Regions from separate parts of the Halomonas sp. 3F2F genome, predicted to be linked through region 2. Evidence: predicted binding sites of a transcription regulator. Region 2 holds the regulator's gene; each other region holds the start of a gene.
What was found. The regulator PhoB, encoded in region 2, activates phosphate uptake and scavenging genes when phosphate is short. The targets are predictions, from matches to a motif close to TGTCATANNNNTGTCANA.

Region 1 (7,495 bases), on a different contig from region 2:
CGGTAGTATGAGCTTAATACCGCGCACTGCTGCGCCGCCGATTTGGCAGCATCCGCGCTTAGTTCATTTGCGCGATGCGCCCAGTGGTATGTTAGGTCCTGGGTCTTAAACCGCATATCGGCTAACCTAGAAACTAAATGGACAACGATATGCCCAAGGGCAGGAGCAAGCGATGAGTCAATATTTTCAGATTCACCCCGAAAACCCGCAGAAACGCTTGATTGATCAAGCGATAGATATTATCCGCAAAGGTGGTGTGGTCGCGTATCCGACGGATTCGGGCTATGCACTGGGTTGCCACTTGGGTGAAAAAAAAGCCATTGAAAAGATCAAATGGCTGCGCTCGTTAGACGATAAACACAATTTCACGCTGATGTGTTCGGATCTTTCCGAGATTGGCACTTACGCGAAAGTGGATAACGCAGTATTTCGGCTGCTGAAGGCTCATACCCCTGGCCCATACACCTTTATTTTGGATGCCACCACAGAGGTTCCGCGCCTGTTGCTGCACCCGAAGCGCCGCTCCATTGGCGTGCGCGTGCCTGATCACCACATTACCCACGCGCTGCTTGATGCGTTGGGTGAGCCGTTGATGAGCGTCACCTTGATTCCGGTAGGAGATACCCTGCCAATGAGCGATCCTGAGGAGATTCGCGACCGCTTCGGCTCACACCTTGATGCCATTATCGACGGCGGTGCCTGCCACCTTGACCCCACCAGTGTGATTGACCTGCGCGAGCTGCCGCCCAAAATTGTGCGGGAAGGCCGCGGCGATATTACGCCGTTTACGAGTTAACACCATTCTCTAGTTGGTATTGGCAACCTCCTGGTGGTAAGTCACGAGGGGGTTGCTGTCGTCCCGCCTGTCTCCTCATCACCCAAAATCCACAAAAATCGTTGAACATGATATGCGTATCAACTTATTCATTTAGCACGCTATCTTTTTTATTTGAATGACCAATAAAAATAAATTATGATGATTATGTCTATTATTGATAATTAATAATGATGGATGGTGTGGGATTCCCCTCTTAACCTGATAACCATCACTGACAGGAGATTGCTTAATGACGATATCTCGATACCGCAACGCTGCCACTGCAACCGCATTTGCAAGCTTGGCGCTACTTCCTTTATCAGGGAACGCAGTAGCCGACGACGCTAGCGCTTGTGATCAAGTTGAGTACGCCATGGGGCTTCGTTACCAACAGCAATCCGCAGAAATAACTGCTTTACAGCGCCAAGGCTTTGAGCTGGCGACCTATCGCTTGGAAAAACAAATTGAGGCGCATGGTGAGGGTGCCGATTTGGCCATCATTACCGATGTGGATGAGACGCTCATCGATAATAGCGCTTTGCTAGTGCGCGATATGCAGGCCTGCCACGACTTCACTACTTGGGATACTTGGTTGCATTGGGAGCGCGAGGGCGAGCCACGTTTGATCCCAGGCGCGAAAGACTTTCTCGAATTTGCCGATGAGCAAGGTGTGTCGATCTACTATGTGTCGGATCGCTACCAAGAAAATAAAGCGGATACGCTGGCCACTATGGAAGCATTAGAGCTTCCCCAGGTATCTGACGAGCGCGTCATGCTACTTGGCCCACCCAAGACTGAGCGTCGCGCTATCGTCGAAGACAGTCATACGTTGGTGATGCAGTTGGGCGATACGCTGCATGACTTCTCGGGTGATTTTGTCGACGCAAGTCTTGAAGAGCAGCGCGACCTAGTTAACGACCACGCTGAGCGCTTTGGTCAAGACTGGATTGTTTTCCCCAATGCCAGTTACGGAAGCTGGAGCGACGCGGAGCTTAACGCGTGGGAAGCTCCGTTTGAAAGCGAATAAAATGTAACCACTTCCATCGTGCCGTTACTATAGAGGAGACGCCCTGGTTAATAGCCAGGGCGTTTTCCTTATTAACCCCGTAAGTTGTCCCCGTGCCGCTAGTCACTAACATGTCATTCACCTGTCATTGGTTGTCACTAAATTATCGTGGTGGCCGTGAACAATAGCGATATGCCATAACAAATCGAACCTTGTCGGTGTGAGCGCGTTTCAGTTAGACAGCTGTGACGGCGCTACCCCCATTAGATATTCCTGCCACTAGACTTTTCGTAACTTGCCTTGCCCTGGGTCACGCTGGAAATTGTGCCTGTGGAGGCGGCTGAGACGCCAACGGGCGTCAACTTGTATTCGATAAGGAAACTAACCAATGAACCGTCATAAGCTCTTTATGGCATCCTTACTGACGTCCTCCCTACTGGTGGGCTGTGCTGATAACGCTAACGCTGATGATGCCAATGTCTCCGTGTTCGACAGCTTCCCCGCCGCTGGTGTGTTTCTTCCCCATAGCGTATTACGGGATGATCTACTAGATGGCAAATCTCAGCAGGCTTTTGAGATCCGTAATGGCGGTTTTGGGTCGGCAATGACCGCTCATCCCACGGATTCAACGCGCTTCTATGCATTGACTGACCGCGGCCCCAATGCCAATTTTGTTGGTGACTATGGCAAGGGGAAAATATTTCCGACACCGGACTATACGCCCCGTATCGGCTTGTTTGAGCTTCAAGCGAACGGTGTGATCGAACAGGTTACTACCACTCTGCTCAAGCGCCCTGATGGCAGCGAGATCAGTGGTCTGCCTAACAGCTTGGCACTCGGTGGAACGGGTGAAACCCCTTACCATGCCAATGGTCAACCGATCCTAGTGGACGATAGCCAGCCCTATAATGAAGTTACTAATCCGATCCGCTTGGATGATTATGGTCTGGATGGCGAAGGGCTGGTGGCACTATCGGACGGCACCTTCTGGGTTAGCGATGAGTATGGCCCGCACATGGTCCACTTCGATGCCGAAGGTCGTGAAATCGGTCGTATCAACCCCTTTGCCGACGATGACCGGGTCGAGATGAACCTGCCGGCAGAGTTTGCCAATCGGCGTGCCAACCGAGGTATGGAAGGGCTGGCTATCACGCCGGATGAGAAAACGCTGGTAGGTATTATGCAGTCCACTCTGTACAACCCGGGCAGTACGGTGAAAGACCTGGATATCACCCGTATCGTTACAGTGGACCTGGACTCGGGCGAGACTGGACAGTACCTCTACCGCCAAGAGCAAAACCAGAATTCCAACTCGGAGCTTGTTGCGCTGAGCGCCACTGAGTTTTTGGTGCTTGAACGAGATGGCCGTTTTCTAAGCGGTGGCCCCGACGGTGCTGAGGCTGCGGCGCCCGATGCTCAGAAGCAGGTTTATCGCATTGACCTTGCCTCGGGCACCAATCTTGAAACGGTCTCAGCCAACGGCGACCTGAAACAGGATGCCGAGCTGGGGCTAACCTTGGCAGGCAAAACCTTGGAAGAAGTGGTTCTAGAGCAGGGGTGGGGCGCTCTGGCCAGCGCTGGAATTGAGCCAGTGAGCAAGTCTCTGGCGGTGGATATGGTGGCGGAAGTCAACTATCCCCACGATAAAATGGAAGGTCTATGGGTGATTGATGACCAACGCCTGGGGGTGCTGAACGATGATGATTTCGCCACCTGGTCCACCGATGGTCAGCTTGAGCAGAAGATGCTGGACGCCAACACTGTGGATGGCGGCCGCCTGTTTATTATCGAGGCCGATCTGAGCGCCGATTGATCAACGTAACGGCCTAGCAATCACATAATCTCCCTAAATGAATTACTGCGCGCCCTGGGTTTGGCTATTTGGGTTAGCTGTCCTGGGGCGTGTTTGTGTCTTCGTCTCCCCCGTGGCTATCTTTTTCTTTTTGGTCTGCTGCTTTCTTACGCGGGTCTTCGCTGTCTTCATCCAGCCAGGTGCCACAGCGCAGGCAGTAACGAGCGCGCTTTTCATGGCGGTCATGGCCACAGCCGGGGCAGGCTTCTTCTGAATAGCGGTCTTCGCGAATAGAGCGGATAACCTGGGCGGAAAACACCCCGGTAGGCACAGCAATAATCGAATACCCCAACAGCATCAGAATCATCGTGATCGCTTTGCCTATCGACGTGGCGGGAACAATATCGCCGTAGCCTACCGTGGTCATACTCACGATCGCCCAATACATCGACATAGGAATGCTGGTAAAACCGGCTTCTGGTGACTCGATGGTGTACATCAGTGCAGCAAACAGTATGACGACCATCATGATGCTGCTAAAAAACAGCAGGATTTGACGAACACTGCGTTTAAGCGCATCGAGTAGTAAACGCCCCTCGCCGATAAACTCCATCAATCTCAAAATCCGGAAAATGCGTAGCACCCGCAGTACCCGTACGATGACGAGTCCGTGCGCACCAGGCACCAGCAGGACTAACCAGGCTGGCATAATCGCAATCACATCGACAATACCGTAAAAGCTTTTGAGGTAAATCGTTGGGCGCTCTAAACAGTAAATCCGCACCGCCAGTTCAATGCTAAAAAGTAGCGTAAATAGCCACTCTGCATAGTAAAAAATGTGCCCGTAGCGTTCGGAATAACTATCTACGCTGTCCAGCAAAATGACCGCCACGCTGATTAGAATGGCGATAATCAGCGCAATATCAAACCCTTTGGCTACCGGCGTATCGGACTCGAAAATAATATGGAAAAGCCGAGCACGCAGTCCTTCTGCACCGGGAGTTAATTGAAAACTCATCGCGACATCCTGAAGTGGGCTGAATGTTTCTAGCGTAACGTGGTTTGATAGGCGAAGCGATGCGCCAGAGTTAACGCAGCAGCGCCATAAGCGGACGTTGGATGGCCATTTTCAGTCAGTGCTGTGGTCAGTGTCTGAGCATCGCGGCGGGAGCTATCATCCAACTGCGGGTGGGCCGCCAGTGTGGCTAATGCCTGCTGTGCGATAGTTAAGTGTTCCGCAAGACCACTGTCGTGGTAGGCGTCCAGCGCCACTGTGGCTCTGTGTAGCCATTCAGCCGGTGCATCAGCTTCAGGTAACGCCCACTGCTGCACGCCTAACGCATTGCCGCGAGCGGCTTTGCTGGTATCCGAAGGGCGCAGCGGTACGCTTTCCGCGAGCGTTAATGCTAGCGCCCAAAGCGCCTCTGGTTCGCCCGCTTTGAGTTCCAGCTCGACCTCGCAAATAGCCGCTTGAGCACCACCGCTGACAATTTCTCCTTCGTCCAGCACTAGCTCGATATGGCTGCCCTGCCAGTCGATTTGCCAGCTGCGCCGGGTAAAGTCGGTGCGCAGCGCAGGTTGTAGCGCGGAAATGACGGTGCCTAGTGAACCGTTGAACGGCGGAAGGGCGGCCAAGCCATGCTGGTCAAGCTGTGGGCTAGGAACTTGCCACTCCCACTCTTGTCGGGTAGAAAGGCCGCCACCACCATGGCCGGCGGTTTTCACCGTTTGCAGCACGCGATCATCAACTTGGCGTAAGCGCACGGCAATCCGTGCATTCGCCATATCTCCCGCAGGGGTATCGAAATAGGTGTTCGACAGATGTTGACGTTGGGGTGTTTCGGCTAGTGCTGCGTGGCACAGCAGCGTGTTTAGTTGAGCTGGCGCAAGGGCGAGTTTAAGCTCTATTTCGGTAGGCGCTGAAACAGAATCAGCAGTAGATGTTGAATTTTTCATGACATTAGCCACCTTTGTATTGTGACGTTTCAATTAATTTTTCATGACATTGTGAACTTTTCATGACGGCGGCGAGCGCACTCTTTATACTGGCGCCGCCATTTCCAGGCTCCCCGAAAACAGGCTAAAGGCTATATGGTTACCTCCAACCCTTTTTCCGCGATGTTTGGCCGCTCGCCATTCCAGCCGCTGCTGGCCCACATCGTCAAGGCCAATGAATGTGCCGACCAACTGTTGCCGTTCTTCGAAGCATCGCTTGCCGGTGATTGGGATACCGCAGCTGTACTGCGTGAAAACGTTACCCGCTTAGAGCATGACGCCGACACGTTGAAAACAGAGCTTCGGCTTAACCTGCCCAATACGATGTTCCTTCCCGTCTCGCGGTCCGACTTGCTCGACCTTATCAGCGTGCAGGATAAAATCGCCAACAAGGTGCGCGACATTACCGGCATTATGCTGGGGCGTAAAATGCGTGTGCCCAATGAGCTGGCCGATCCCATGCGCGATTATATGCGTACCAGCGTGGCGTGTGTGTCCCAGGCTCGCCAAGCGCTTGAAGAGCTGAAAGAGCTGCTTGAGTCCGGTTTTGGACGCAATGTTTCCGATGTTATCCAGAATATGATCCGTGAGCTGCACACACTTGAGCACCAAGCCGACAGCCAGCAGATCGCGATACGTCGCCAACTGTTTGAGCTTGAAAGCCAACTTCCGCCTGTTGATGTGATTTTCCTTTACAAAATCATTGAGTGGGTCGGTGAAGTTTCTGATCGCGCTGAACGCGTGGGCAGCCGCCTACAGATTTTGACCGCACGCTAAGGGGTACCCATGCAGATTATTGCCCAGCACGGTGAAATTTTTATCATCCTGGCCTGTTTGTTTGGCTTTTTTATGGCTTGGGGCGTTGGCGCGAATGATGTTGCCAATGCGATGGGGACCTCGGTGGGGTCGAAAGCGATCACCATCAAACAAGCAATTTTGATTGCGGTAGTCTTTGAATTTTTAGGCGCATGGCTGGCGGGTGGTGAGGTGACCAACACCATTCGTAAAGGCATTATTGACCCAGAATTGCTCCAGGAAGATCCACAGTTACTAGTGTACGGTATGTTATCAGCGCTGCTAGCAGCGGGTACTTGGTTACTGGCAGCATCGATGAAAGGTTGGCCGGTTTCCACGACGCATTCCATTGTAGGCGCCATTGTGGGCTTTGCCGTAGCGGGATTGGGTGCCTCTACGGTTGATTGGGGCGCTGTTGGCACCATTGCAGCAAGCTGGGTCGTTTCTCCTCTTTTAGCGGGTACTATCGGCTTCGTGCTGTTCAAATCAGTGCACCACCTGATTTTTGAAAATGATAATCCCTTTATGGCTGCCAAACGCTATGTGCCGGGCTACGTATTTTTGGTTGGTTTTATTGTGGCGATGGTCACGCTAACCAAAGGTCTGTCTCACGTTGGGCTAGACCTGACCTTTAGTCAAAGCCTGCTGCTGTCTATCTTGTTAGGACTTGTGATCATGGGTGTAGGCCTGTTGATGCAGCGTCGTATCAAGTTTGAGAAAAATGCCAACGATCACTTTGGATACGCCAATGTTGAGCGGGTCTTCGGCGTATTAATGATCTTTACTGCGTGCGCCATGGCGTTTGCTCACGGCTCTAACGACGTTGCGAACGCGGTTGGCCCGCTAGCGGCGGTCATTAGCGTGGTACAAACTGGCGGCCAAATTGAAGGCTCTGCGTTGGTGCCCTGGTGGGTATTGGTACTGGGCGGTGCTGGCATCGTGGTGGGCTTAGTAACTTACGGCCACAAAGTCATTGCCACCGTGGGAACCGGTATTACTGAACTCACTCCCAGCCGTGGCTTTGCTGCCACGCTGGCAGCCGCGACCACAGTGGTATTAGCTTCCGGCACGGGTCTGCCAATTTCAACCA
Region 2 (7,495 bases):
CATCTTCGCCTTTGGCAACGCTGTTAGTGATTTCGTCCAAGATAACGTTCAGGACTTGGCCTGCTTTGTCTTTGGATAGATCAGCGTTTTCAGCAATTGCGGCTGCGAGTTCAGGTTTGCGCATAAAGGTATCTCCCTATGTGGAAATCAAGCGTAAGTTCATCTGAGTTGTTAGAAGCACTGCCCAGCTGGTTAACTTTTTTAGCCTAGTCGCTAAGGCGGCGAAAATCAGCCTAGCAGCGCAGGTGCTACTCTGGAAAGCTCCACTTTCCTTCTCACGCAGCTGCCTGTCAACGCAAATCCAATCAAACGACCGTCTTTATTTTCAGCAACGGCTGTCATGTCACCGCCTTCTCCCTCAATTCTCCACCGTGCTGGTGTTGTTACCGGTGGGTAGGCAACCACGGGTAGTAATGGCGTTTTCACAATGACGGGCCACGCCCCAAAGCTGACGCTGGTTGGTTTTCCGGCGAGGGTTGACGCCAACGCTTTTACGCTCGCCTGCAGGGGCTGCACGTACATAGCGTTAACTCCCTCAACGCAAGCCGCATCGCCCAACGCAAATATGTTCGGTCGAGAGGTGCGTAACTGGCGGTCAACCACAATACCGCGATGGCTAACCGCCAGCCCGGCTGCTTCGGCAAGTTGAGTGTGCGGAACTAAGCCAGTGGCGAGTAATACGATGTCGGCAGCATAGACGTCGCCATTATCAAGATGGAGTGATAGGGCATTATCTACGTTAAGGGCGAGCGTTTTCAGGTTATGCCCTAAAGCAAGTTGGATGCCAGCGTCTTGGAAAGCATCCGCCAGCGCTTGGCCGAGTGGCTCGGGCAGTAGGCGTTGCAGCGGGGTGCTTTCTGGCGCAATGAGGGTGACTTGGTGGCCGCCAGCATGGAGGTCATTGGCGAACTCGCAGCCCACCAGCCCGGTACCGACAACCGCAACACGTTTAGTAGTCGCTGCGCTTAATGCGGCATAAAAGCGGCGATACTCGTCTAAGTCGTTGATGGTAAAGCATCGTTTGGCGACACTCTCGGGCACGCTGAAAGGCGTATGGGGCGCTGCCCCAGTGGCCAGCACTAGATCGTCGTAGTGGAGCTGTTGGCCATTACTGAGTTCTACGCATTGGTTATCCACATGCAGGTGTGCGACCTGGGTGTGGGTAATTAACTCAGCGTTCAGTTCCTCTGCGACGCTGCTGGCGTCACGTTGGGCAAGTTGGTCTGGCGTTAAGCGTTTCGCAAAGCCTGTAGAAAGCAGCGGTTTACTGTAATCATCGCCACTATCGGCACTAATAAGGGTAATGGCACGTGTATCGCCTTGTCGGCGTAGAGCGCGCGCAAGGCCAATCCCCGCCATACCGGTGCCAATAATAATCAGTGCCGAATGGGAATATCGCGATATCTCGTGTGAGGGCATGCAGTCACCAAAAGTCGGCGGAACAAAAGCCTGTGAGGTCACCATGTTACACTAGCTTTCTGTGTATTGACCGCCTTGGAGACTTTGGTGATCGCCCCTACTGTTCGGCAAGCTTCCCTTCCTCATCGACTCTTTCCTCACTGGCTCCCTGTTGCTGCGGCTCGTCCTGCAATGAGCGCTGCGTGGTGGCAGTGGGTGGCCTCGACGGACTCTTTAACGACGCGGTTAACCGTCGCAGGCGGCACAAACGCGTTTCGGGTGCAATTGTTACGTCAAACGATTGGCTTACCTCTGCGGGATGAAGCGCTAGCGCTGGGAATTGAACCGCGCCGCTATGCATGGCTGAGGGAAGTCGCATTGTGTGTAGGTGATAAGCCCTGGGTGGTAGCACGCTCGGTAGCGCCACTTAGTCAATTACAAGGTAAGGGGTTAGAAGGGCTTGGCGAGCGTTCATTAGGCAGTTGGCTGTTTCAACAACCTGACTTAGTGCGCGGGCCACTCTACGCCACTCGCCATCAGCCACGCTTTGTCGCGGAACACTCTGCGTCGCTTTTAGATAGTGTATGGGGGCGGCGCTCAGTGTTTCAGCACAGTGGGCTGTCGCTGTTAGTGCAGGAATACTTTTTATCGACCATGGCAGATGATCTTGCCCTGTCTTCGCGCTAGGCTATCGCCAGCGTTTTCTTTTTGAGAGGTAAGCATGGACCGTTCTCTGTTGAGGCCAACGGGATGGGCTCGGGTGGCTGATTTTTTACATTTAACGCGATTGGATCGCCCGATTGGTACTTGGCTATTGATGTGGCCCACCTTATGGGCATTGTGGATAGCAGCAGAGGGTGTGCCTGGACGGAATGTTCTGCTGATCTTTATTGCTGGCGTTTATGTGATGCGCGCCGCGGGCTGTGTGGTTAATGATTACGCTGATCGTCATTTCGATGGCCATGTAAAGCGCACTAAACATCGTCCGCTAGCCACTGGTCGTATCAGTGAAACCGAGGCGCAGCTGCTGTTTATCGCGCTGGTAGCCACTGCTTTCATTTTAGTGCTATTGACCAATTGGTTTACGGTGCTGTTGTCGATAGGTGGTGTTGTATTAGCGTTCATTTACCCGTTTATGAAGCGCTACACCCATTTACCTCAGGTGGTGTTAGGGGCTGCGTTCTCTTGGGCGATCCCCATGGCATTCGGTGCGGTATTGGGTCATGTACCGTTTGAAGCATGGCTATTGTTTAGCGCTAACGTGCTGTGGACCGTTGCCTACGATACTCAATACGCCATGGTCGACCGCGACGATGACCTAAAAATTGGCATCAAATCTACCGCGGTGCTGTTTGGTAGCGCTGATCGTCTGATCATTGGTGTGTTGCAAGTGGCGGCACTTGGACTACTTGCCTGGGTAGGATGGCGTGTTGGTTTAGGTGGCTTTTTCTGGCTTGGGCTAGCCGCTATGGCCGCTACGTTTGTCCATCAACAACGCTTAATCGCTGGCCGTGAGCGCGACCGCTGCTTCCAGGCATTTCTTAATAATCATTGGTCAGGCTTGTTAATTTTTGCAGGTATTGCACTAAGTTGGTGGCCAATAACTGGCTAAATGTCCTCTATGTCATAAAATTGTCATCGAGTCATGGTGTTATCGTCACTGACATGTCTTTGAACTGTTTTTTTAAACTATTTTTTTAAATTAGTTTTCATTGAACACCGTGAGGCCCTGGAATGACCGCCAAGACCGTTTTGATTGTCGATGATGAGGCGCCTATTCGCGAGATGATCGCAGTGGCGCTGGAAATGGCTGACTATCGCGTGCTTGAAGCGGATAACGCCCAGGATGCCCACGCGATGATGGTTGACCACCAGCCAGATCTGCTTTTGCTGGATTGGATGATGCCGGGTACCAGTGGTATTGAGCTTGCAAGGCGCTTAAAGCGTGAAGAAGCCACTGCCGAGGTGCCTATCATTATGCTGACCGCTAAAGGCGAAGAAGATAATAAGATTCAAGGGCTTGAGGCTGGGGCGGATGACTATATCACCAAGCCTTTCTCTCCCCGCGAACTGGTGGCGCGCTTAAAAGCAGTATTGCGACGTACTACCCCCCGTGGTGTCGAAGATCCTATTGAAATTAATGGCTTGCTATTAGACCCAGTGAGCCACCGTGTGAGTGCTTACGGTAAGGCGTTAGAAATGGGGCCGACGGAGTACCGTTTGCTGCAGTTTTTCATGACGCACCAAGAGCGCGCCTATACACGTAGCCAACTGCTCGATCAAGTGTGGGGCGGTAACGTATACGTTGAAGAGCGGACGGTAGATGTTCACATCCGACGTCTACGTAAGGCCCTAGGAGAAGCTCACCAGAGTCTCATTCAAACGGTGAGAGGCACTGGGTACCGTTTTTCCGCGCGGGTGTAACGGTGCGCCTGTGGAGCCGAGAACTATGGCGAATTGCGTGGCTGGCCGCTTTGGGCGCTTGTCTGGGGTGGTTGCTGGGTATGCCAGGTCTTGGCGTTGCTGCAGGTCTTGCCGTTTGTCTGGTGTATCAACTGCGCCAACTGCGTGCGCTCTTTAAGTGGTTAACGCTTCACCCTCATGATGAACCCCCTGCTGCGAGCGGCATGTGGGGCGAGCTTTTTGATCGCTTGTATCGCTACCAAAAGAGCCAACGGATTACTCAGAATCGCTTACGTGCCACCCTTGCACGTATTCAGGAATCATCCGAAGCGATGCGTGACAGTGTCGTTATGCTAGATCGGCATGGTGACCTGGAGTGGTGGAACAGTGCCGCGACGGAAATGCTGGGCTTGCAAACCGCCCACGACCGTGGCCAGCACATTACCAATCTGCTTCGTGACCCGCGATTTATCAGCTACTTTAATGCGCGTAAATACGGTGAGCCGCTGACCTTAACGTCGCCCATCGATGAACGGCATATCCTTCAATATCAAATTACTCTCTATGGTGATGATGAGCGCTTGGTAATGGCGCGAGATATTACCCGCTTGCATCGTTTAGAGCAGATGCGGCGTGACTTTGTCGCCAATGTTTCCCATGAACTACGCACACCGCTAACGGTACTGACGGGTTATTTAGAAACCTACAGCGACTTGAAAGAGCAACTTCCACCACGTTTGGGCCGAGGTATTGCTCAGATGGAAGAGCAGACGAAGCGTATGCAAAACTTAGTCAATGATCTGCTACTGCTCTCTCGGTTAGAAATTGATCAAGGTGGCGAGGATCATCATGCGTTGGCGTTAGGGCCAATGCTCGACACCATTCGCCGCGATGCGCTAGCGCTCTCTAACCAACAGCACAGTGTTCAAGTCGCGCTTGAAAGCGATGCCCGTCTGATCGGCAGCGAGCAGGAACTGCATAGCGCTATTTCAAACCTAGTGTTTAACGCTGTGCGGTATACGCCAGAGGGTAGTCAGATAACACTTCGCTGGAAAACCCTGCCGAATGGCAGTGCTTGTATTGAAGTTGACGACGATGGTGAGGGAATTGACCCTGTGCATATTCCACGCTTAACCGAGCGTTTCTATCGCGTTGATAAAGGTCGTAGTACTGCAACGGGTGGTACCGGGCTTGGTCTGGCGATTGTAAAGCATGTGCTACTAAGACATGACGCATTGTTACAAATTGAATCTCGCCCTGGCGAAGGAGCCCTCTTTCGCTGTGTTTTTCCGTCATCACGTGTTGTCAAAAGCGAGCCCGCCTCGCGCAATGCTGTTTAAGTACAAGTGATGTATAGATGTGTCATGCTTGTCATACAAGTATGGTCACATAATACTCATGTGCCATTTCTAACCACTTTCCCTGCTTGATCTGCAAACGCTTTAAGCGCCCTTTCTATTATCTTTTATTTAATAAGTGTTTGTTTTATCGGTTTTTTTATATAATTTTTGATTTTTTGGCACATCGTATGCAAGTGTCTTGGTACTTGGTAAGAGAGAAAACCATAGGAATTGGTAAGCCGAAAGGCCGTCTTTCTTACTATTTAAGCAGTACCTGAACAGCGATCTAGGAGGCGGAACATGATGTCCAAGGAACTACTCAAGAAAGCTGGTATTTTAAGTGTCGCGTTTGGTTTAGTGGCTAGCCCTGCAGCATTCGCTCAAGAGCCAGCAGACCCCGCGAACAATATTTCCCCTGATGAGCAGCCTGTTGAGACTCAATCCGAAAGTACAACAGATTCAAGTGATTATGATAGCCAAGAGTTGACTCATGACGAAGGCGATAACGCCAGCGACATGAAACCTAGTTCAACGAGCCAGGACGATTCAGAGTCTGGCTATGACAGCACAGATGAGTTGCCTGAAGAAAATAGCGGAATGTAACATTAACTTTGGTTACTTATCTTTTCAAAAGGTACTATAACTCTTACGCTTACGGATGAGCTATTCAGAGGCATGGATGTCAAATTGCATGGATGCTCCTAGATTCAAGGATTGAATCTTTCGACGGTCAACACGCTAGTTAGGGTTAATTCCAAGGTTGGAGCCCCTCAAACGGATAGGAAGCTAGTGTTACGTATCGCGATACTAAGAGTGCTCAAGACCCCACTTCGGTGGGGTCTAATTTTTTGTGTATAGTATAATCATTGTTACGTTGCCCACTGTTTCTTGGTGTTAAAAATGCAATTATTCAGATGACACGTTTTGCGATTGGCAAAAGAAGGTACCTTGTATCATTGCATTGTCGGTTGCTCCATATAGCAAGGAGTTTTTATTTATGTTGTTGAAATCATTTGTTAAAAGCACTGTGGTTGTAGGCTTATCGTTGGGGCTTATCGCAAGCCCAATAGCGTTTGCACACTCTTCCATTGAGCTGAATAAAGAACGTGCTGAGAACCAAGAAATTATTCAACCTCAATCTCGTAACACATCGGGCCCTGCGACCTATTCAGCTAAAGATTTGATCAATGATAATGAGAATACTCTGATATATGCTCCTTCAAGCCGTGCCAGTGACGCTGATGATGACTCTAAAGAGCGAGCAGGTTATCGCGCTGAAGAACTCAACCGTGAAGAAGGTAGCAGTACACGCTGGTAAAGAGGGCGATGGTTAAACGTGTGTGACAAATAAGTTTTATAGCAAAAACCCCGCTTCGGCGGGGTTTTTGTGGTTAAGACGGTGATCGATTGATCCTGTTAATGCTGGTGATGGCGGTCAGCGGCGGTGCTTCCTTCTTGGGCGCTTTGAACCCAAACTTCTATTTCAATAGCGTCTTGCTGGGCAAATTCGAGCGTGATGGGAAACCGGTCACCTTCTGCCAATGGCTGATGTAATCCCATTAGCATTAAGTGATAGCCGCCACCTGGGCGCATTGTTAGCGTTTCATCTTTAGCGATTTCGATAGCACTGACGTGGCGCATTTTCATCATATCGCCTTCCATCTGCATATCATGTAGCTCAACACTTTCGCTCACAGGTGTCTGTGCGCTGACCAGTGTGACGGACTCTGTATGAGCCGTAATATCCAGATAAGCGGCACCATTTGTCACACCGGGGGGCGTTGGCGTGGCAAAAGGATGAGCGATCCTTAGCTGGTCGGTTTGAACGTCGTGAGCCGATGCGAAAGAGATTGAGCCAGTGAGGAGAGCCGTCAACCAGAGTGCGCGGGTCAGCATGGTCGTATTCCTTGTAGGGGCCTTATCTTCTTAACAAGGCTTATGCTTAATCTTGAGAATAATAGTGAAGCCAAACAACCTTAAGGTAACAAATAGGTTGTATCAGCGTTATAGCGATTAAGTCATTAGCGATGAGGCGTAATGTCGCGCGTGCCGCGGTAGTGGTCGTCCCACATTAAGACGGCACCTGCCACTGCGCCGGGAATTAAGAACAGGTTGGCGAGAGGAATCCAGGTCACGAGCATAATTAACCCGCCGTAGGTGAGACTTGGCCACCACCGTTTCGATAATCGTGTACGCATATCGCGAAAGGTAATCTTATTGTTATCCATAGGATAATCTAAATAAGTGATTGCCATGATCCACGCGGAAAAAAGGATCCACAAAATAGGCGCTATCAGGTTTAGGCCAGGTATCCAGCTAATGATAAACAGTATCACCATGCGTGGCAGAATATA
Region 3 (7,495 bases), on a different contig from region 2:
CGACCATAAACAGTGCCCCTTTGTACATTGAGTGGGCAAGCAAGAACGTTACAAATGCCGTCATGGCGTACTCAGAACCAATGCCCAGCAACATGGTTAGCGTGCCAAGTGCCATAATGGTGGAATAAGCCAGTAGCTTTTTAATATTGGTGTGATGGATTGCTAAAAAGGCACCTGTCAGCATGGTAATAGCACCGACGACCGACAGTATTCCGATCCATAGCGCTGTGCCACCCAATTCAGGGTGTAAGCGCGCCAGTAAGTAAATACCCGCTTTCACCATGGTGGCCGAGTGGAGGTATGCCGACACCGGCGTTGGCGCAGCCATGGCGCTGGGTAACCAAAAATGAAAAGGAAACTGGGCTGATTTTGTGAATGCCCCCAGCAGCAAGCAAATGAGCATCGGGGTATAAAGCGAATGTTCACGCAGATCGCTTTCCATTTGGCCAATCTCATAAAACGACCAGCTTCCGCTTGCCCCCCCTAACAGCACCAGACCTGCCATCAGCGCCAAACCACCAGCAACCGTTACAAACAGCCCCTGACGTGCGGATTTTCTTGCCTCCATATCGGTATGGTTAAAGCCAATCAGCAAATAAGAGGTGATGCTGGTTAGTTCCCAGAATACGAAAAGCGTAAGCAATCCATCGGCAAGCACCAGCCCCAACATAGAGGCCATAAACGCAACAAGTGCTAAATGAAAGCGTGCAATATCCGTATGGCCTTTGAGATAACCACCGGCATAGATCAATACGAAAGTACCGATAACGGTAATCAGCAGCCCGAATAAAAGTGACAGTCCATCAAGCAGAAAACTCAAGCTGATGCCTAATGATGGCACCCAAGACCACTCCAACAGTAATGGCCCTTCACTCATTACAGCGGGTGCCTGACTGAACAGCCAGGCAGACATCAAGGCAGGAAACAGCGCCAGTACGAGGCTCGTCCGTTCTCCAAACCAGCGGTTGAGCAAAGGCGACGACGCTGCCAGCACAAAGCCCATTAATACAGCGAATTGCATCCGGTGGTTTCTCCCTATAAGAACGTGTCAGTTAACCCCAAGGCAGTAGCAAGACCAAACGGCTCTAAGCGTTGGCTAAATGTGATTATTAATGCACAAACCTTATACCAAGGTTGATTACGTTTCTATAAAACTAGTCACCCATAAAAAAAGCCGTCCTAGTTGAGCACTTTTGGGGTGCAGTTCACTTTGGCGGCTTTTGACAAAACGCACTATTAAGAAGCGGACAGCCACCCCGCCAACTCGTTGTTAACAACCGCTAACAGGGCATCAATGTGATCGTCTCGATCATTCAAGCAGGGAATATAACTAAACGTCTCCCCTCCTGCGCCCATAAAGCTATCGTGAATCTCTTCTTTAATCTCCTCCAGCGTTTCAACACAATCAGAAGAGAAGGCAGGTGACATAATCGCAATATGCTTATGCCCTTGCTTGGCAAGTTCAGCCACATGATCAACGGTTTGCGGGCCAACCCACTTTTCTGGGCCAAACTGAGACTGAAAGGCGGTGTCTACTTCCTCTTTACTCAGCCCTAGTTTTTCACGCATCAAACGCGTCGTTTTCTGACACTGACAATGGTAAGGGTCACCTTCTAATAGATAACGTTCGGGGACACCGTGGTAGCTTGCTACCAGTTTCGTCGGACGCGTTTCAAAGCCGTCGTAAGCTTCCTGAACCGAATTCGCCAGCGCCTGAATATAGGCAGGATGCTCAAAATAAGCGGGCACCGTACGAATATAGGGCTGCCACTTCATTTTCATCAGCGTACGGAATGCCTGATCATTTGCCGTCGCAGTCGTAGGCGAGCCGTACTGAGGGTAAAGCGGGAAGAAAACGATCCGCTCACAGCCCTTCTCTTTCATGCGCTTAAGGACACTTTCCGTTGACGGGTTGCCGTAGCGCATACAGAAATCAACTTCGATGCTATCGCCGTAGAGCGCTTTCAAACGTGCAGCTATTTTTTCAGTTTGGGCACGCGTCGTCGTTAACAACGGGCTCTCGTTCTTCTCGTTGTTCCAAATACTTTTATAGGCGTTACCAGAAGAAAATGGACGTTTGGTCAAAATAATCAGTTGTAAAAGCGGCTGCCACTTCCAATTAGCGTAATCAACAACACGCTTATCGGACAAGAACTCGCTAAGGTAGCGCCGCATAGACCAATAGTCGGTTGCGTCCGGGGTGCCCAAGTTAGCCAACACCACGCCGACTTTTGCAGGGGGAACGGCAGGATGATCACTTGGCGCATGGACCAAGCGCCCTTCGCCCAGCTGATCTTTTACAACGCTATCGACCATGTCGCTAACTCCTCAGATGCTTTAAACAGTTGGCAAAATCTTAACACTTTTCGGCAAAGCTGCGGCATAAAGTTATACTATCAACATTATTTGTATAACTGTAGACCAACTCATGTCGAAGCCTTTATCCTTGGTGACCAGCCTTCGCTTTCATTATCAAAGAGTGCTCAATGAGCCGTTTTTCTACGCTTCACGCAACGTCACCTGTCACGCTATATCACAATGGCCACTGCCCTTTTTTGCCGCGTGGAAGTCACGTGGTTTGCAAAGCATCGCCATCAAGAACGTGTCGCACTCGTGGACATTCAGAGTAGTGATTTCAATGCAGCCGATATAGGGCACAAGTTTGACGATATGATGGGGCTACTGCATGTCAAAGACAGCCAAGGAAATGGTATATCGGGATGGATGCCAGCCGGGCCCTCTATGCGGTACTGGGCTACCGGTGGCTAGTATGGCTTTCTTGCTTACCAAGCCTGCGAGGAGTAATGGATGCAGGCTATCGTTTTTTTGCCCGTCGCCGTGTGCGGCTAGGGCGATGATGGAAGAAGCGTCACGCAAACAAGTGAGGACGCCATAGGATGTTGCAATGTTTGTAGTGTTAAAACACTAGCGGCATACGTGATGTTAACGGCGAACTGTAATGAGCATCGCGTCCAATCACTTCATCCTGGGGTACATGCTGCACTAAGTAAGCACGGTGAATCCCAGCACGCTTTAGCTCAAGATAAACATCATCTAGCGAGCGAAACAGCATTGGCTTACCGCGCTGGGTCAACATATGCCGCTCGCCCTCTACATCTTCAAGCTCTAGTTGATAAAAGCGGCTGCCCGAATGCGTGATAACGCGTATTTCAAAGTTATCGTGACCCGCAACAAATTGCTTCAGTTCTTTAAGTTCCATGGTTCCCTCCTGTGATTGTTCATCATCATGGGGCACAGCATGACGATACCCCATGACAATTTTATTACCTTGGCACTAACTGCCTATGACGGCAACATCACAAAAGAGTTCCTGACCAAAACGTCAACTTATTCGTCGAATTATTGATACTCAGAGGGGTCGATTGCTTTACCTAACGAGTTGCGATCTATCCAGTTACCGCCTTTAGTTTCCTTGTAACGGAAAACTACTTTATCGCCCACCGTTACCGGCAGTTCTGAATCTTCAGTTTGGTAGCTATATTTTTCTCCTTCAACTACCAGGAAGTAACGGTAGAGGTCAGGCATTCCCAACCACTCTTTAAATGGCCCTTCTCGCTCTAGTGACTGCAGTTCCCCACGGCCTTCCAGCTTAGGAAGACGCTTACGGTTACCACGTCTAAAACCACCTGCCATTTGCTACTCCTGTCTATCTGCTTGGTCGGGGAGGAGCATTATACGTTCTCCCCCCTAACGCTCAAGTTAATCGCCGAACGCTTCGCCATAGCTATCGGGCGCAAGGTCTTCGAAGCGTGTGTATTTACCAATAAAGGCCATATGTACCGTACCGATAGGCCCGTTACGCTGTTTACCAATAATCAGCTCGGCAATCCCTTGGTTGTCAGGATTGTCAGGGTTATACACCTCATCTCGGTAAACAAACGCAATGACGTCGGCATCCTGCTCAATCGCGCCGGATTCCCGCAGATCCGACATGACAGGACGCTTATTGGGGCGCTGCTCCAACGAACGGTTAAGCTGTGAAAGTGCTACAACAGGGCATTGAAACTCTTTTGCTAGCCCTTTCAGCGAGCGGGATATCTCCGATATCTCACCGGTACGGTTTTCAGAAAACCCAGGAATCTGCATTAACTGCAGATAGTCAATCATGATCAGCGCCATATTGCCGTGCTCCCGCACCACTCTACGTAGGCGTGAGCGCATTTCATTAGGCGAAAGCGCCGCAGTATCATCAATAAATAGCTGCTTGTCTTTGAGCAGGTTGACCGCCGATGTTAATCGCGGCCAATCTTCATCTTCCAACTGCCCCGAGCGCACACGGGTTTGATCAATCCGACCCAACGAAGAGAGCATACGCAGCATCAGAGATTCTGCTGGCATCTCCATGGAGAACACCATCACCGGCTTATCGCTAGCAATAACCGCGTGCTCCACCAGATTCATGGCAAAAGTGGTTTTACCCATTGACGGGCGGCCCGCGATAATTACCAAATCTGAGGGCTGTAAGCCTGAGGTCATTTCATCGAGGTCACGAAACCCCGAGGAGAGCCCTGTCATTTCACCCTTTAGATTGAACAGCTCATCAATACGATCAACGGCTTTGGTTAGCAGTTCACTCATGCCGATAGGACCGCCCGTTTTCGGCCGCTCTTCGGCAATCTGAAAGACTAATCGCTCAGCTTCATTCAGCAGCTCATCAGCAGGCCGCCCCTGGGGCGAAAACGCCCCGTCAGCAATTTGATTGGCCGCACGGATTAATTTACGCAGTGTTGCCCGCTCGCGAACGATATCCGCATAAGCACGAATATTACTGGCAGAAGGCGTATTGCGAGCCAGCTCAGCTAAGAATGCCAAGCCGCCTACCGTATCCAACTGATCACGCGCTTCTAACGCCTCTGACAGCGTTATAACGTCCAGCGGCTGCCCGGATTCGGCCAAATGAATCATCACATTGAATACCAAGCGATGCTCATAGCGGTAAAAATCATCCGCCACCAACCGTTCCGAGACATTGTCCCAGGCCTGATTATCCAACATTAGCCCACCTAGCACCGACTGCTCCGCCTCAAGAGAGTGCGGCGGCAGCTTTATCGCTGCCGTTTCCTGATCAGCAGAAGGCTGGTCCTGCATAGTGAGCTCCTTAATCATAAAGCGTAGCCAATAACGATGACTATCTTAGCGGGACAATCTCAAACTCACCATAAGCGACCTATCTACGCCAAGCGACGTTCAAAAAAATTCGACCCACACCTCAAACGTTTTTGACCGCGCTTAGAACGACATAGATTAAAAAGACAAAGGGCGCGGGAAGACCCGCGCCCTTTGAGGCGTCAGCGTTGGCGAGAGCGTTTACTCTGCGACAACAACCACGCGAACAACAGCATCTACTTCTGCATGCAGGTGTAGAGCGATGTCGTATTCGCCAGTTTGGCGAATCGGACCTTGCGGCATACGTACTTCGCTCTTGGCAACTTCGATGCCAGCAGAGGAAATAGCGTCGGCCAAGTCACGAGGACCGATAGAACCGAACAGCTTGCCTTCATCGCCTGCTTTAGAAACCAACGACAATTCGATGTCGTTAAGCTGCTCAGCACGCGCTTCAGCTTCTGCTTTACGCTCAGCGGCTTGGGCTTCAAGCTCAGCACGCTGGGCTTTGAATGCTTCAACGTTATCTTTGGTTGCCGGCACGGCTAGGCCGTAAGGAACCAAATAGTTACGACCATAACCGGGCTTTACAGTGACTTTGTCACCCAGGCCGCCCAGCTTACCAATGTTGTCGAGCAGAATGACTTCCATCTCGTAAACCTCTTGTCAGTTGCTGCGGGCAAGGCGTGCGCGAACGTTCGCGAATGTATCAATCAGCCCCAACAGCAGCACAATGAGAATCGTGGGCCAGGTCGTGATCAGCAGCACATAAAATGCCACCAGCCACAGCCCGTTCATCCCCTTTATTCCAATAAACCCATGCACTAGCGCAATGCCAGCTACCAGCAGTGGAATCCAACCAAGCATTGCCAGAGCGTGCGCTCCCAACACCATACCCCCCACACCAAGCACGACTAAAACAGCCAGCTCTTTGGGCGATAGGCGCAGTGCGTGAAACTCTTCGCGGAAGCCGCCTGGGTTATAAAGCCCAGCTTGCCAGCTTCGCGCCAAAGCCAAACACGCAATAGCGGCCAACAATACCACCAAGCCTGTTACACCACCGATCACCATAGCGGCGAGCGTCGGTGCATCAATACCTTGGTTAGCAAACTCTGTCAGCATGCGATCAATCTCAGTAGAGCTTGCTCGCAGTTGCTCCAGCATTAACTCTGTTCCACCTGGCGGTATAAAGATGCCGAGTTGAACCATAACCGCTGCCGCCAATGTGCCAACGATTAACGCTTCACTCCAACGCATCCTCTCACGCAGGATGACTGCCATTAGCGTTACTAGCAGTACGCTAGCAAGTGGAATGACGTCACCTTGAGACCACCAGAACCCCGCAGGTAGTGCAGCAGCGATAATTACCGGAAGCGCAGGTGCAAAACCTTTGCGTAAGGTAACTAGCGCGGCGATGGCTGCCCCTAACCAGAACAGCCAAGGCACTAGCGTCGCTAACGCCGCCCCGCCAATGGCATAGGGCGTGCTCCGCATGAGCCATCTCGCCAGTGCCAGCATCACGTTAAACGCTTACTGATGGCTATCGGAGTAGGGCAGCAGTGCCAAGTAACGCGAACGCTTGATAGCAGTCGCCAACTGACGCTGATAGCGTGCTTTGGTGCCGGTAATACGGCTCGGAACGATCTTGCCGGTTTCGGTGATGTAAGCCTTCAGCGTATCGAGATCTTTGTAGTCGATCTGCTTGACGCCTTCAGCAGTGAAGCGGCAAAACTTACGGCGACGGAAAAAACGTGCCATGGACTAGCTCCTTAAAACGTGCGGTGGATGAAATTAGGCAGTTTCTTCTTCAGCTTCTTCAGCGCGCGGTTTATCTTCGCGACGCGGACGCTTTTCTTCTGCCGGCTTCATCATCGGAGAAGCTTCGGTGATCGCTTCTTTACAGCGAACAACCAAGCTGCGGATGATGGCGTCGTTGAAACGGAAGATGTTCTCGATTTCTTCGAGAGTCTCGCCGGTGCACTCAACGTTCATCAGCACGTAGTGGGCTTTGTGGATCTTGTTGATCGGGTAAGCCAGGTGACGACGGCCCCAATCTTCCAAGCGATGCACAGTGCCACCGTTTTCGGTAACAATGCTGGTGTAGCGCTCGACCATAGCCGGCACTTGCTCGCTCTGATCCGGGTGGACCATAAACACGATTTCATAATGACGCATGGAATCTCCTTGCGGTTTGACAGCTTCCGGTGTGTATTGACACAGCTGTATCAATGACGACAGGGAAGCAAGGAGTTAACTGAAATGCCCATTGTTCACCGCGAACGATGTCATTTGGGGCATCAAGCAGAACTGTTTTTCGTATTAACTGTTAGCCAATACGAGCGCCCGCTTAAAGTTAAACGGGCGCAAGCAT

Region 1: a site for PhoB is predicted at 1,956-1,973, ahead of INT21_RS01150 (esterase-like activity of phytase family protein). Genes of this name have one in related genera too.
Region 3: a site for PhoB is predicted at 3,272-3,289, ahead of INT21_RS06755 (DUF6482 family protein). Genes of this name have one in related genera too.

The regions. Positions count from the first base shown of each region.
Region 1 covers NZ_JABUZE010000011.1:79,054-86,548, forward strand. Annotated here, with positions in the region: gene INT21_RS01135 (PHP domain-containing protein) at 1-109, shown strand, start outside; gene INT21_RS01140 (L-threonylcarbamoyladenylate synthase) at 173-796, shown strand; gene INT21_RS01145 (5'-nucleotidase, lipoprotein e(P4) family) at 1,068-1,844, shown strand; gene INT21_RS01150 (esterase-like activity of phytase family protein) at 2,212-3,636, shown strand; gene INT21_RS01155 (ion transporter) at 3,710-4,633, opposite strand; gene INT21_RS01160 (CYTH domain-containing protein) at 4,663-5,571, opposite strand; gene INT21_RS01165 (TIGR00153 family protein) at 5,707-6,387, shown strand; gene INT21_RS01170 (inorganic phosphate transporter) at 6,397-7,495, shown strand, end outside.
Region 2 covers NZ_JABUZE010000067.1:78,397-85,891, reverse strand. Annotated here, with positions in the region: gene INT21_RS08260 (HU family DNA-binding protein) at 1-124, opposite strand, end outside; gene INT21_RS08255 (NAD(P)/FAD-dependent oxidoreductase) at 229-1,419, opposite strand; gene INT21_RS08250 (chorismate lyase) at 1,507-2,085, shown strand; gene ubiA (4-hydroxybenzoate octaprenyltransferase) at 2,120-3,010, shown strand; gene phoB (phosphate regulon transcriptional regulator PhoB) at 3,133-3,822, shown strand; gene phoR (phosphate regulon sensor histidine kinase PhoR) at 3,825-5,141, shown strand; gene INT21_RS08230 (hypothetical protein) at 5,442-5,744, shown strand; gene INT21_RS08225 (hypothetical protein) at 6,139-6,459, shown strand; gene INT21_RS08220 (copper chaperone PCu(A)C) at 6,558-7,037, opposite strand; gene cysZ (sulfate transporter CysZ) at 7,163-7,495, opposite strand, start outside.
Region 3 covers NZ_JABUZE010000057.1:21,275-28,769, reverse strand. Annotated here, with positions in the region: gene INT21_RS06770 (putative monovalent cation/H+ antiporter subunit A) at 1-1,021, opposite strand, end outside; gene hemH (ferrochelatase) at 1,237-2,316, opposite strand; partial or broken gene INT21_RS20645 (DCC1-like thiol-disulfide oxidoreductase family protein) at 2,712-2,858, shown strand; gene INT21_RS06755 (DUF6482 family protein) at 2,918-3,220, opposite strand; gene INT21_RS06750 (hypothetical protein) at 3,361-3,654, opposite strand; gene dnaB (replicative DNA helicase) at 3,721-5,109, opposite strand; gene rplI (50S ribosomal protein L9) at 5,329-5,775, opposite strand; gene INT21_RS06735 (hypothetical protein) at 5,791-6,642, opposite strand; gene rpsR (30S ribosomal protein S18) at 6,655-6,882, opposite strand; gene rpsF (30S ribosomal protein S6) at 6,916-7,299, opposite strand.